4 regions of the Rhodococcus sp. MALMAid1271 genome follow, and region 1 is predicted to be linked to each of the others. Evidence: predicted binding sites of a transcription regulator. Region 1 holds the regulator's gene; each other region holds the start of a gene.
The links. Region 1 encodes LexA, which represses DNA repair genes until DNA is damaged. Its sites were predicted from a motif close to CGAACANNTGTTCG; they were not measured.
Positions count from the first base shown of each region.

Region 2: the regulator LexA is predicted to act here: its motif matches at 2,164-2,177, upstream of ACOQFP_RS09930 (HNH endonuclease signature motif containing protein).
Region 3: the regulator LexA is predicted to act here: its motif matches at 1,673-1,686, upstream of ACOQFP_RS23370 (error-prone DNA polymerase).
Region 4: the regulator LexA is predicted to act here: its motif matches at 1,164-1,177, upstream of cofD (2-phospho-L-lactate transferase).

Region 1 is NZ_JBMIRQ010000097.1:14,251-17,535, reverse strand. Features, by position in the region: gene ACOQFP_RS14655 (acyl-CoA dehydrogenase family protein) at 6-1,148, shown strand; gene lexA (transcriptional repressor LexA) at 1,238-1,915, opposite strand; gene ACOQFP_RS14645 (hypothetical protein) at 2,286-2,699, shown strand; gene nrdR (transcriptional regulator NrdR) at 2,800-3,264, shown strand; gene hrpA (ATP-dependent RNA helicase HrpA) at 3,277-3,285, opposite strand, start outside.
Region 2 is NZ_JBMIRQ010000067.1:228,332-231,616, forward strand. Features, by position in the region: gene ACOQFP_RS09915 (hypothetical protein) at 1-187, opposite strand, end outside; gene ACOQFP_RS09920 (hypothetical protein) at 184-501, opposite strand; gene ACOQFP_RS09925 (HNH endonuclease) at 1,024-1,365, opposite strand; gene ACOQFP_RS09930 (HNH endonuclease signature motif containing protein) at 1,362-2,036, opposite strand; partial or broken gene ACOQFP_RS09935 (DNA cytosine methyltransferase) at 2,792-3,217, opposite strand; gene ACOQFP_RS09940 (helix-turn-helix domain-containing protein) at 3,211-3,285, opposite strand, start outside.
Region 3 is NZ_JBMIRQ010000120.1:94,607-97,891, forward strand. Features, by position in the region: gene ACOQFP_RS23370 (error-prone DNA polymerase) at 1-1,640, opposite strand, end outside; gene ACOQFP_RS23375 (MMPL family transporter) at 1,766-3,285, shown strand, end outside.
Region 4 is NZ_JBMIRQ010000065.1:83,783-87,067, forward strand. Features, by position in the region: gene ACOQFP_RS08515 (metallopeptidase family protein) at 1-442, shown strand, start outside; gene ACOQFP_RS08520 (WhiB family transcriptional regulator) at 485-718, opposite strand; gene cofD (2-phospho-L-lactate transferase) at 1,433-2,422, shown strand; gene ACOQFP_RS08530 (coenzyme F420-0:L-glutamate ligase) at 2,446-3,285, shown strand, end outside.

The DNA.
Region 1 (3,285 bases):
TCTGCGTGGAACGCACACTTTTCGAGCCCGAGCACGAGCTGTTCCGGGAGTCCTACCGGAAGTTCCTCGAACAACACGTAGCACCCAACCATGCGAAGTGGGAAGAGCAGAACATCGTCGATCGCGGCGTCTGGGTCGAGGCCGGTAAGCAGGGCTTCCTCGGAACGGCCGCGCCGGAGGAGTTCGGCGGCGGCGGCGTCAAGGACTTCCGCTACAACGCCATCGTCACCGAAGAAACCACCCGCGGCGGCTACAGCGGTATCGGATTCACCTTGCACAACGACGTCGTCGCGCCCTACCTGATCGACTTGGCCAACGACGAGCAGAAGCAGCGCTGGCTCCCCGGATTCTGCTCCGGTGAGTTGATCACCGCGATCGCCATGACCGAGCCCGGCACCGGAAGCGACCTGCAGGGCATCAAGACCAAAGCAGTACGTGACGGCGACGACTGGATCCTCAACGGGTCGAAGACGTTCATCACCAACGGGATCAACGCCGACCTGGTGATCGTGGTGGCCTGCACCGACCCCGAGAAGGGTGCGCAGGGCTTCAGCCTGCTGGTCGTCGAACGCGATATGCCCGGGTTCGAGCGTGGGCGCAATCTCGACAAGATCGGCATGAAGGCCCAGGACACCGCCGAGCTCAGCTTCACCGACGTGCGCGTGCCTGCCGCCAACCTGCTCGGTGAAGAAGGCATGGGCTTCATCTACCTGATGCAGAACCTGCCCCAGGAACGCCTGTCGATCGCAGTGGTCGCCGCGGCAGCCATGGAATCGGCACTGGACATGACGATCCAGTACTGTCGCGACCGCAAGGCTTTCGGAAAGTCGATCGGCAAGTTCCAGAACACCCGATTCGTCCTGGCGGAGTTGGCAACCGAGACCACCGCCACCCGCATCATGGTCGACAAATTCATCGAACTGCTCAACGCAGGCACCCTGACCGTTCAGGAAGCCGCGATGGCGAAGTGGTGGACCACCGAGAACCAGGTCAAATTGATCGACCGGTGCCTACAGCTGCACGGCGGTTACGGCTACATGAAGGAATACCCGATCGCCAAGGCGTACATGGACTCTCGCGTTCAGACCATCTACGGCGGAACCACCGAAATCATGAAGGAGATCATCGGGCGCGGCTTGAACCTCTGATTCGCCCCCCGACGGACACGAAGGGCCGCAGCACAGACGTGCTGCGGCCCTTCGCATGTCAGCCCTTCGCCTGTCGGCGGAGAGGTTCCCTAGAGCTTGCGCATCACGGTGACGACCTTGCCGAGGATGGCGGCATTGTTGCCCGGAATCGGCTCGAACAGCGGGTTGTGCGGCAGTAGCCACACCTCGCCCTTGGACCTCTTGAAGGTCTTGACCGTCGCTTCGCCGTCGATCATCGCCGCGACGATGTCTCCGTTGTCTGCCACGGATTGCTGACGGACGACAACCCAGTCTCCGTCGCAGATCGCCGCGTCGATCATCGACTCGCCGACGACCTTGAGCAGGAACAGTGAACCCTGACCGACCAACTCGCGGGGGAGGGGAAAGACGTCCTCGACGGCTTCCTCGGCGAGGATCGGACCACCGGCGGCAATGCGTCCCAGGACGGGTACGAACGTCGGCGTCGGGAGTCGGTCCTGATCCTCCGCGGAACCGTCGACCGCGGCGGCCGCCTGATCGGCCTGAACCTCGTCGAGCCCGCGTACGTCGACCGCCCGGGGACGGTTGGCGTCACGTCGGAGGAATCCCTTGCGTTCGAGGGTGCGTAGCTGGTGCGCGACGGAGGAGGTCGAGGTCAGACCCACCGCGTCACCGATCTCGCGAATGCTCGGCGGATATCCGCGTTCGGTGACCGAGGCTCGGATGACTTCGAGGACCTTCCGTTGGCGTTCGGTCAGCCCCGCGGCGATGTCGGTGCCGACTTCCATCGCCTTGGGTGTCGGTTCGGCGGCCGGCTTGCCTGCCGCAACCTTCGTGGCCGCCGTCTTGGAACCCGTCGTCTTCGAACCCGTGGTCGACCTCGTCGAGGTCTGGTCCTTCATGCTGTCGGCCTCCTGCTGGTGTCCTGGATCCGGTCTGCGTGCGTCGGTCTGCGCGGACTGGAGTTGATGGTGTCGACTCGTGTGGCGTGTGGTTTCTGCCACGAATCTAGCGTGTATCAGCTGTTGAATCAAACATCTGTTCGACTCGTGTCGCGTTTTCTGCAGACTTTGTCGGAGCCCCGTGATAGAACTTCGAACAAGCGTCCATCGAACGCCTGATCGAACAATCGATCCAACGAGCGAAGTCGAGGTTCCGATGACCATCATCACCGATCGCCCCACCGCTGCAGGTATCCGTACCCGGTCCACCGTGGTGGAGCGTCGTCGCCGGGTTCGTCCCGCGCTTCGGAGTTCGGTCGCCGCACCGGGGGTCACGACCGCGCGTCGTGTGCAGCCGACCGCGTGCCTGCCGGTGCTGGCCCCGTCCCGGACCGAGGTCACCGATCGCGAGCTGGCCGATCGTGAGTTCGACGAGACCTCGGCTCACTTCGCGGGCCAGCCGGTCCGGACGAGATCGTTGGTGCTGTGGGTGCTCGCAGTTGTTGTCGTGGCCGGCGGCCTGATCGGCATTGCCAATGTTCGGGCAGCTGCGCCGGATGCAGCCGTGCAGCCGACCGGCGTGGTGGAGGTCCACAACGGAGTTGTCGTCGAGTACGCGCCGGGCAGGTGACCACCGGCCCCATCGCTCGTGGGCAGACTGAGTATCCTCGACTGACTGCTCCGACACACATGTTTCACGTCGGAGCATCGGCTACGACGGAGGCTCCTTCATGCATTGCCCGTTCTGCAGGCACCCCGATTCACGCGTGGTCGACTCGCGAGACATGGACGAGGGGCAGGCAATCCGGCGTCGCCGCTCCTGCCCGGAATGTGGCCGGCGCTTCACCACTGTCGAGGCCGCCGTGCTCGCCGTCGTGAAGCGCAGCGGAGTGACAGAGCCGTTCAGTCGCGAAAAGGTCGTCAAGGGAGTTCGCAGGGCCTGCCAGGGCCGGGACGTCGACAACGACGCGTTGAACCTCCTCGCTCAACAGGTAGAGGACGCCATTCGGGCCGCCGGGTCCGCGGAAATCCCCAGTAACGAGGTCGGGTTGGCCATCCTGGGACCGCTTCGCGATCTCGACGAGGTGGCGTATCTCCGGTTCGCGTCGGTGTACCGCTCGTTCAGTTCGGCCGAGGACTTCGAGAAGGAAATCCACGAGCTTCGTAAGCATCGTGAGTCCGCCGACATCGACTGAGAGTCGATGCCATCAGCGGGC
Region 2 (3,285 bases), on a different contig from region 1:
TTCGGCGGGTCTCGTCGGCGTAGTGCTCACGGACCGCCTCGAGCATCACGTCGATCGGGAGGTTGTACTTCGACAGGGTCGCCGCCCACGTCGTAGCGATCGCTGCATCGGGCTTCGGCATGGTGGCATCGATTGCGCCCGCCTCAGCGAGCACACGAGCTGCTGTCGGTCCATCAGTCATGGTCATGCCCCGATCTGTGTTTGATTTGTCTCAGACGCCATCTGAGCGGCGATAGCTCCCCAGCCCGCGACCTTCTCCGACGCCGACATCGGACCCGTCTTGCGTGCGGCCAGCTCCTCGTTCGCCTTCAACCGCAGCTGGTCGTACTTCTCACGGAACTTCGGCATCGACAAAATGTTCGACTTCCAGAACGAATCCGCCGTAGCCCAATCGATCAACCGCAACGCCCGGTCGAGGTCGCGGCCATCCTTGTCGAGCAACAACCGAGCCTCGGTCCGCCACTTCGCAGTGATCGATCCCTTCGCGCCGTTCTCGGCCATGCGATCCCGGAGACGCTCACACAATTGCTCGACATCTGCTCTCGGCGGCTCTGCCGACGAAAGATCTTTTGTCTCTTGTATTTCTGGTTTGGTTTGGTTTGGTTTGGGAACCCGTGATTCACGGTCGGTGTCACGGCGTGACACCTCTGCGACTCCCCCGCGAGTCATGGCGTTTTTCGTTTCAGACTCACGCCGAACCTTGGCGCGCTCCCGTGCCTGACGTTGCCTTTCACGATCCGACGCACGCTTCTCCATCACCTGCTCCCGAGAGAACTGATGATCCGCCCAATCGTGATACCCCCACCCGGTACCCGTCTCATCCCACAACGCCGCGTCGACAAGTTCATCGGTGAGTTCCGGGCGACCCCCGAACGCCGTGACAACCGCAGACGGGACCATCCCATCCGTCACGTTCTGGGCGCACCACGTACCGCACCGAACCCACAACCAACCCGCCTCAGGAGACAGCGACATGATCTTCGGGTGCATCGCGAAGGCATCGTCGATACGGAAATACGGCATCTAATCTGCCTCCTCTGGTAGATCCTCGTAGCGGCCGTCGGCGGTCAGGAGAACGAACCGGCCGTGCATCTTGACGGCGTGATCCGCAGGGTCCTCGTAGGACTTGACCGCCCAACCGGCACGATGCGCCGCCTTCGGATGGGCCGTGATCCAGCCGTGGCAGTGGCGGACACCATCACCGCACGTATGCAGCAGGTTGACCACATCCCATGTGCCGCCCTGAGACCGGTTCTTTCGGTGGTGCACAGACTGGCCGACACCGATGCAATACCCGGGCACACCGACCTCGCAGAGGCCCTGCGATCGGTTGTAGACGGCAACACGCGCCGTCCGCTCGTTCACGACGAATTCCGCGGGCGTAGATCCGGCAGGCCAAGCTCTCGCCTTCGCATACGTGCGCGCTTGTCCATGTACTTCAGGGCGCACCCCAACTCGGCAGCACCTTCACTGACCGTCAATTCGCGCCGAACGATCCTTTCGACAATTGCGTCTCTCAAGACCGGGTCATACTTGACCTTCCCGTCAGGCAATCCGCGATAGGCGTTGGTGCGTCGAATGCCGCTCCGTTTGACCTGGGCCGTATGGCAGATAGAGCACCTCCTGTTACCTGCTCCGACCATTCCCTTTTCGTACGGGTGACCGTTGGGGCAATGGGTGCGGGTCGCGACGCCGCGCAGGTAGTTTTCGGCACCAGAGACCAGCTCGAAGTGATTGACGTTGACGCACATGCGAACTCGACACAGATGGTCCACAGTCAGACCGTCGGGAATCTTCCCGTTCACGCGCTCCCATGCGTAGCGGTGCGCGTACTGACCCTTCCGATCGAACAGGCGGTAGGAGAACTGACCGTAGCCATTTCCGTTGTCGGCACCGAGATACATCAGGCAGGGTCCGAGTTCGGGCCGATATTCCGGCCGTTCGCCCCATTCGGTCGCGCGCTTGAACCGGACTTCCGGGTCACGGACTCCGTGATTCCCGACCGTCCGAACGTCATTCGTGAACTCGCCGGCCATTAGGCCACGTCCGCGAGGAGCGTCGAATACGCGGCTGCGGCCTGCTGCGGACACACGCCGTTACCTATGGCCTTGAGCTGATGAGCGCGCGAGATAGGCACGCCCGTGACGTGTTTATGCGGGAGACCCATCATCCATTCGGCGAACGCAGCATTCAGCCGAGGACGCCCATTCGAGTTCAACTCGGTCGGGGCAGGCGCTGGCCGCGTCAGTCGCTCCCAACGTCGAACAGCGGGAGCGTAGCTGCCCCACTCAACACCGACACCGCGTCCAGTAGCGTCGTTCCCGAATGGTGCTTCGAATCCGGGTTGCTCCGATTCGCCGTCTTGTTCCTGGTGTCCTTTGAGTCCGTCGCGACGGGCGTCGGAAAGTGAACGGACACTGCAGAGATCGGCGGGCTTTTGCGGTTCGCCTGTGCCGGGTTGTCCCGCTGCTTGTCGGCGTCCGACGCCGTCACAGTCGGGAAGTAGTGACTCACTGCGACTAGATCCGGCGACCGCCTGGCGATCTCCGATGCGCACTCTCCCCGCGCCGTAGCCTTCGGGGTAGGAAGTATCCGGACCGTTCCCGGCAGAGTCGATTGATGACCCTTCGAGTTGAACGGCCCCCCTGTCCCGTCCGCTGCGTTCGGCGTCGGCAACGCCTTCAGCTCCTTCGTGAGATTCCGAGCGTGCCCATTCCCCGTGTCGGGCTGCGTCACCGGGGTCGGTAACAAGGATGAAGACACGCTCGCGGTGATGCGGTGCACCGATGTCGGAAGCACGAATGCTCGTCCACCGAACATGCATCCCGTCTTCGGCCAAGTCTCCGAGAACTCGGTCGAACCCCAGAGACCGGTGCCCGGCCACGTTTTCCAGGAGTGTGAATCGTGGTCGTAAATGGCGAATTGCTTCTCGGACGAAGGGCCAGAGGTGTCGTTCATCGTCGGTACCTTTGCGTTGGCCGGCCGCACTGAACGGCTGGCACGGATATCCACCGGTCAGGATGTCGACGGGTTCGATTGCGGACCAGTCGACTTCGGTGACATCGCGGTGGTTCGGGACTGTCGGCCAGTGGTGGGCGAGGATCTTCGATGGTGCGTCGTCGTACTCGCAGAACCAGGCGCGTTCGTTGCCGGGGAACAGTTGGTCGACTGCGAGGCCGAGGCCGTCGTAGCCGCTGAACAGTGACCCGGTCAGCATGTTGCCACCTGCCTTGCTCGCTGCGAATAGCGCTGCACTGTGCGAGGTTCCACACCGATACGCTCAGC
Region 3 (3,285 bases), on a different contig from region 1:
TGGATACCGAGATGACGTGGGAAGCCCTCGATCTGACGCGCGAGCTCGAGAACGGACTCGGGAATACCCTCGCCCTCGTGCTCACCGATCCCGGACCATCGGGTGACCTGTTTGCTCCACGCGTCCTGTTGCCCCTGCGAGAAGCCGAGCGCGCGGGCCATGTCTCGCACCGAGGACTTGCCGCGATAGGTGATGACATTGGCCACCTGAGCAGCATGAGTGCGGCCGTACTTGGCATAGACGTGCTGAATCGCCTCTTCTCGTCGATCCGACTCGATGTCTATGTCGATATCGGGAGGCCCGTCACGTTCGGGTGCGAGGAACCGCTCGAACAGCAGCTTGTTGGCCACCGGGTCGACATTGGTGATGCCGATGGCGTAGCAGACAGCGGAGTTCGCCGCGGAACCTCTCCCTTGGCAGAGGATGTCGTGTGTCTTGCAGAAATCGACAATGTCGTGGACGACCAGGAAGTAACCGGGGAACTCGAGCCGTTCGATGATGTCGAGTTCGTATTCGAGTTGGGAGTACGCCGCCGGATTCGCCGGTTGCGGGCCGTACCGACGGGCTGCGCCCTCGAACGTGAGCCGCCGTAGATAACTGATCTCGGTATGTCCGTCAGGCACCTCGAAGGGCGGCAGTCGCGGTGCGATCAACGTCAGATCGAACGAGCATTGCCGACCCAGTTCGACGGCACCGTGCACCGCTCCCGGGTAGTGCTCGAACAGTTCGGCCATCTCCGCCCCGGACCGAAGATGCGCGCCGCCCGTCGGTGCCAACCAACCGGCGGCCTCGTCCAGGCTGCTTCGCGCCCGCACCGCAGCCATTGCCATGGCCAATCTCCTACTACGCGGGGTCGCGTAGTGCGCGGCCGTGGTGGCGATCACCGGAAGGCCGAACTTGCGAGCCATGGTCGCCAGCGCGTCGTTGCACTCGTCGTCGTCCGCGATGCCGTGCCGGGTGAGTTCGACGGTGACGCGATCGGGGCCGAATCGGTCGACGAGAGTGCGCAGCGCGGCCTCGGCTGCCTCCGAACCTCCGCGCGAGAGCGCTCGCCGAACATGCCCCTTCCGGCAGCCCGTGAGAATCTGCCAGTGCCCGCCCGCTGCTTCGGTGAGATCGTCGATGTCGTACTGCGGCTTGCCTTTGACTCCACCGGCCAGGTGTGCGGCCGCTATTCGACGCGACAGCCGCCGATACCCTTCCTGGCCGCGAGCGAGCACCAGTAGATGAGTTCCGTCGGGGTCGGTCGACCCGGCCCTCGTTCGATCGGTGTCGAGTGAGAGTTCGGCACCGAATACGGTTCCGATGCCGAGGGCTCTGGCCGCCTCGGCGAAACGCACCACTCCGTAGAATCCGTCGTGATCGGTGATGGCAATGGATTCGAGGCCGAGGCGTACCGCTTCCTCGACCATCTCCTCGGGTTGTGAGGCACCATCGAGAAAACTGAACGCCGAGTGCGCATGCAGTTCTGCGTACGGCGTCACCGACTGCGCGGGCCTGTCGATGCTGCGCTCGTAGAGATCCCGTTTTCGTGACCAGGCCGGGCTGTCGCCCCCGTCGCCTTCGACCACCGGCTTGGGACGTCCGGACAGGACACGCTCCATCTCCGACCAGGTAGGTGGTCCGTCGTTCCATCCCATCGAGCCCTCCCCACACCGCATCGTCGCATGATCGAACATTTGTTCTAATGAGAGCACGGGGGTCCGACATCGATCAACTACAGTCGAGACGCCACTTACCACTTCCACAGAGCCGGAGCACCGTCGTGACCCGTTGGGCCTCGTTCGTCGCATTGCACAAACGATGGGTGCTGGCGATCGTCGTCGCCGTTGTCGCTGTCGGCGGCGCAGTGGGACTGAGTGTCTTCTCGAAACTGAGCGAGGGCGGCTACACCGACGCAGGCAGTGAATCGTCCGAGGTGGCACGGTTGGTACAGGGCATCGGCCAGCCGACCCCGGACATCGTCGCGATCTACACAGCACCCGAGGGCGAGTCGATCGACGACATCGGACCACAGGTGCAGGCGACCCTCGACACATTCAGCAGTCGGTACACCCTCGGCAACATCAGCTCCTACTGGACAGCAGACCCGGTCACCAAAGAATTTCTGGTCTCGAAAGACCGCACCAAAGCCCTGGCGACGATCTCCCTCGGAGCGAACTCGGGCGTCACGTTCAACACGTTCGGAGAACTCCCTCCCCAACTCGTCGTACCCGGTGTCGAATCGCAGTTCGCCGGCGCGTCCGTGGTGGGAGTCTCGCTCAGCCAAACCCTCGAAAGCGACCTGATCCGTTCCGAGATCATCGCCGTCCCCATTACCCTGCTGCTGCTGGTCTTCATCTTCGGCGGAGTGATCGCCGCGGCGGTCCCGGTGTTCGTCGGCATCCTGAGCGTGCTCAGCTCCCTGGCCATCCTGCGTGTACTGACCGAGTTCACCGACGTCAGCTCGTTTTCGGTCAACGTCGCCTCGTTGCTGGGGCTCGGCCTGGCGATCGACTACGGACTGTTCATCGTCAGTCGATTCCGCGAGGAACTACGCAGTGGGTCGACGACGATCGACGCAACCGTCCGGACCGTGTCCACTGCAGGCAAAACCGTCGTCTTCTCGGGTTTGCTGTTGATCTGCGCGTTCGCGGGCATGCTGGTATTCCCACAGGCGGTGATCCGATCACTCGGGTTCGGAGCCATGGCGGCAGTGGCGAGCGCGGCCGTCCTGTCCTTGACCGCAGTTCCCGCACTGCTCGCGATTCTCGGTACGCGCATCAACTCCTGGACCTGGTCACGCTCGGCGTCCGATCGCAGCGATGCCCGCGCACACAAGTTCTGGGGTGGCGTCGTCACGCGAGTGATGAAGCACCCGGGAATCGTCGCTACCGCCATCGTCGCCGGGCTGTTGATCCTCGCTGCCCCGATACGCGGGATCTCGCTGGGCGAGGTCGACTACACCGCGCTTCCGAAAGACAATGCGGCACGCATGGCATTCGAGACCCTCGGCACCGACTTCGAGTCGACCGGCGAGGGTGCCACTGTGGTTCTGCGCGGCCTGGACGGCGTCAAACCCCAGGGTGCACCCATCGCGGAACTGACCTCCGCCGTGGAGTCCACCCCTGGGATCGCCCGCGCCGAGTTCCTCGGCTCCAAAGACGATTTCGTGACGCTACAGGCGTCCTACAGTGAACCCACCGGTGGGCTGAGCGAGGCCGAATCTCAATCCGAGGCGGTGGCTGCACTGCGCTCGATCACCCCGCCGAACGGCACCGAGATTCTCGTCGGCGGTGCGCGTGC
Region 4 (3,285 bases), on a different contig from region 1:
GACACGCCACGGCCGTGGCATCCGCGGACCGGTACTGCCCGAGGACATCCCGGCCAGGCGCTCACGAGCGGAGAAATTCGATCGACTGGTCCTCGAGGCGTTTGCGCGTATCGACCACAGGTGGCACGAGAAGCTCTCGAAGCTCGACATCGCCGTCGACGAAGTGCCCAAGATCAGAGCGCTCGACCCGGAGTCGGTGACGTGGCCACCCGAGGTGGTGGCGGAGGGACCGGTTCCACTGTCGCGATTGGTGCCGGCCGGAATAGACAAGCGCGGGGAGACGACACGCGCCAGGGTGGTGCTCTTTCGCCGTCCCCTCGAACGACGTGCCAAGCACCCGGAAGATCTCGAGGATCTACTGTTCGAGGTTCTCGTCGAACAGGTTGCGACTTATCTGGGGATAGATCCGGACGAGATCGATCCCGCCAGCGCCGAACAGTGATGCCCGGTGTCGTCTACCGAGCGGTGAATCGAACCCCGCCGCTCAGCCGATGCCGCGCTTGAGCCGACGACGCTCGCGCTCGGACAGTCCACCCCAGATACCGAACCGCTCGTCGTTCGCGAGCGCATACTCGAGGCACTCGTCCTTGACCTCACAGCCCAAGCAGATTCGCTTGGCCTCACGGGTGGAACCGCCTTTTTCCGGGAAGAAGGCTTCGGGATCGGTCTGCGCGCACAACGCACGCTCCTGCCACTGATCCTCGATTTCCTCGAACATCTCGTCGAATCCCGCGACGAGACTGAGGAAGGGCTTGGACGGCGGAACCGATTCGGCAACGAACGGCATCGAGTCGGCATCCGAATCCGATTCGACCTCGAACTCGACTGCATCGGCCTCGGCGTCGTTGTTGTTTCGGGCTACGTACGCAGACCCCGCGTCGAACGTGACGCTCGAATCTGCGCCGTTGTCGGACTCGGTTTGCGGCGCGTCGTCGACAGCGCTGAGGTGTGCAGTGGGACCGCCCCGCTGATCACGTGTCACGTGCTCGTCATACATCGCTTCCGCCTCCTCACCTGTGCTAGCGCAGATACTTTCGGTCATTCCGTGCTCGAATACCTTGCCCCGCGCCGGTATTCGATCGAGCTACCATGTCCGGGCAAGCACAGCACGCCCGTCCAACCCTCGACCTCTACTCGACGTCCACTCAGGGGCGAAGACGGAGGGAACGAGTGTTCGAAACCAGGTTCGCTGCAATCGAACTCGTACTGCGAACCCTGAATGACATACCTGTGATTAGACACGGCCAGGTGTGTCGCGGTCAAGCCGATCGAACAAATCCAATACCATCACATGCCCGAAATCGGCTGTCTCCCCGGATCGGAGCCTGTCCCGCGCGTGTCGCGACGGTTCTCGACCTCGTACACGGGCCGCCGGAACGGTCCCGGTAGGCGCTGGCCGACCATCGTCGCAACCCTATTAGGCTCGTCAGTTGTGAAAGTTACTGTTCTGGTCGGCGGCGTCGGTGGAGCCCGCTTCTTGCAAGGTCTGAAAACCCTGCTCGGCACTTCCTCGTCCGACGGTGATCCCACGCACGAGATCACCGCCGTGGTCAACGTCGGCGACGACGTGTGGATGCACGGCCTGCGCATCTGCCCGGATCTCGACACGTGTATGTACACCCTCGGGGGCGGTATCGACCCCGAGCGCGGCTGGGGCCACGTCGGGGAGACATGGAACGCGCGGGAGGAGTTGGCGGCCTACGGTGCCGATCCGGACTGGTTCGGCCTCGGAGACCGTGACATCGCCACGCATCTGATCCGCAGTCGGATGCTGCGTACCGGTTTTCCTCTGTCGGCCGTTACCGAAGCCTTGTGCAACCGATGGCAGCCCGGCGTCCGCCTGCTGCCCGTCACCGACGATCGTTCGGAGACCCACGTCGTGGTTACCGATCCGGAGGACCCGAGCGGTGAGACACAGCGCGCAATCCATTTCCAGGAGTGGTGGGTTCGATATCGCGCACAGATTCCAACGCACAGCTTCGCCAACATCGGTGCCGAACAGGCAACTCCCGCACCGGGAGTCGTGGAGGCGATCGCCGAAGCCGATGCCGTGATCCTCGCGCCGTCCAATCCGGTGGTGAGCGTCGGTGCAATCCTCGCAGTACCCGGAATCCGCGGGGCGCTGCGCACGACGGCGGCCAAGGTCGTCGGCCTCTCCCCCGTGATCGACGGTAAGCCGTTGCGCGGCATGGCAGACGAGTGCCTGTCGGTCATCGGTGTCGAGACCACGGCGCAGGCCGTCGGCCGCCACTACGGAAGCCGAAGCGGCACCGGCATTCTCGATGCCTGGCTGGTGCACACGACGGACACTGCCCTCGTCGAGGGAGTGGATGTACAGTCCGTTCCCCTGCTGATGACCGACCCGGAGACCACCGCGGTGATGGCACGCACCGCGCTACAGGCGGCAGGACTCGACCTGTGACCGATCCTCGCGAACCCGATTCGATGCTGCCCGCTCCCAGCGATCGCGTCCCGGTCGATCACGCTCCTGGCGGTTCCATCGAAATCCTGCCGGTGACCGGGCTCCCCGAATTCAGACCGGGCGACGACCTGGCTTCGGCGATCGCCGAGCGCGCGTCGTGGCTGCGCGATGGCGACATCCTGATCGTCACCAGCAAGATCCTCTCGAAGGTAGAGGGTCGCCTGATCGAGGCACCGCGCGATGTGGACGAGCGAGACGCCGCCCGCAGAGTGCTGGTGGACCAGGAGGCCGTGCGCATCGTTGCTCGCAAGGGCCGGACCCTCATCACCGAGAACCGACTCGGCATCGTGCAGGCCGCGTCCGGAATCGACGGCTCGAATGTCGACGGCGGAGAACTTGCGCTGCTACCCGAACGTCCCGACGCCAGCGCCGCGAACCTCCGCTCGGCTCTCCGAGAACTGTTGGGGGTGACGGTTGCCGTCGTCGTCACCGACACCATGGGGCGCGCGTGGCGGATCGGGCAGATCGATGCCGCCATCGGATCCGCAGGCCTGCCGGTCCTCCACGCCTATGCCGGTGCCGAAGACGGTCAGGGCAACGAGCTCGTCGTCACCGAGGTCGCCATCGCCGACGAGCTCGCTGCCGCAGGCGATCTGGTCAAGGGCAAACTGGGCGGCGTCCCGATCGCCGTCGTCCGCGGATTGTCTCCGGTCGACGACGGCTCCACCGCGAAGGCGCTGCTGCGCGGCGGCGAGGAAGACCTGTTCTGGCTCGGCACCGCCGAGGCTCTCGATCGTGGACGACGCGAGGCGCTGCTCCTACGACGGTCGGTACGCTCGTTCACCTCGGACGCCGTCGATCCC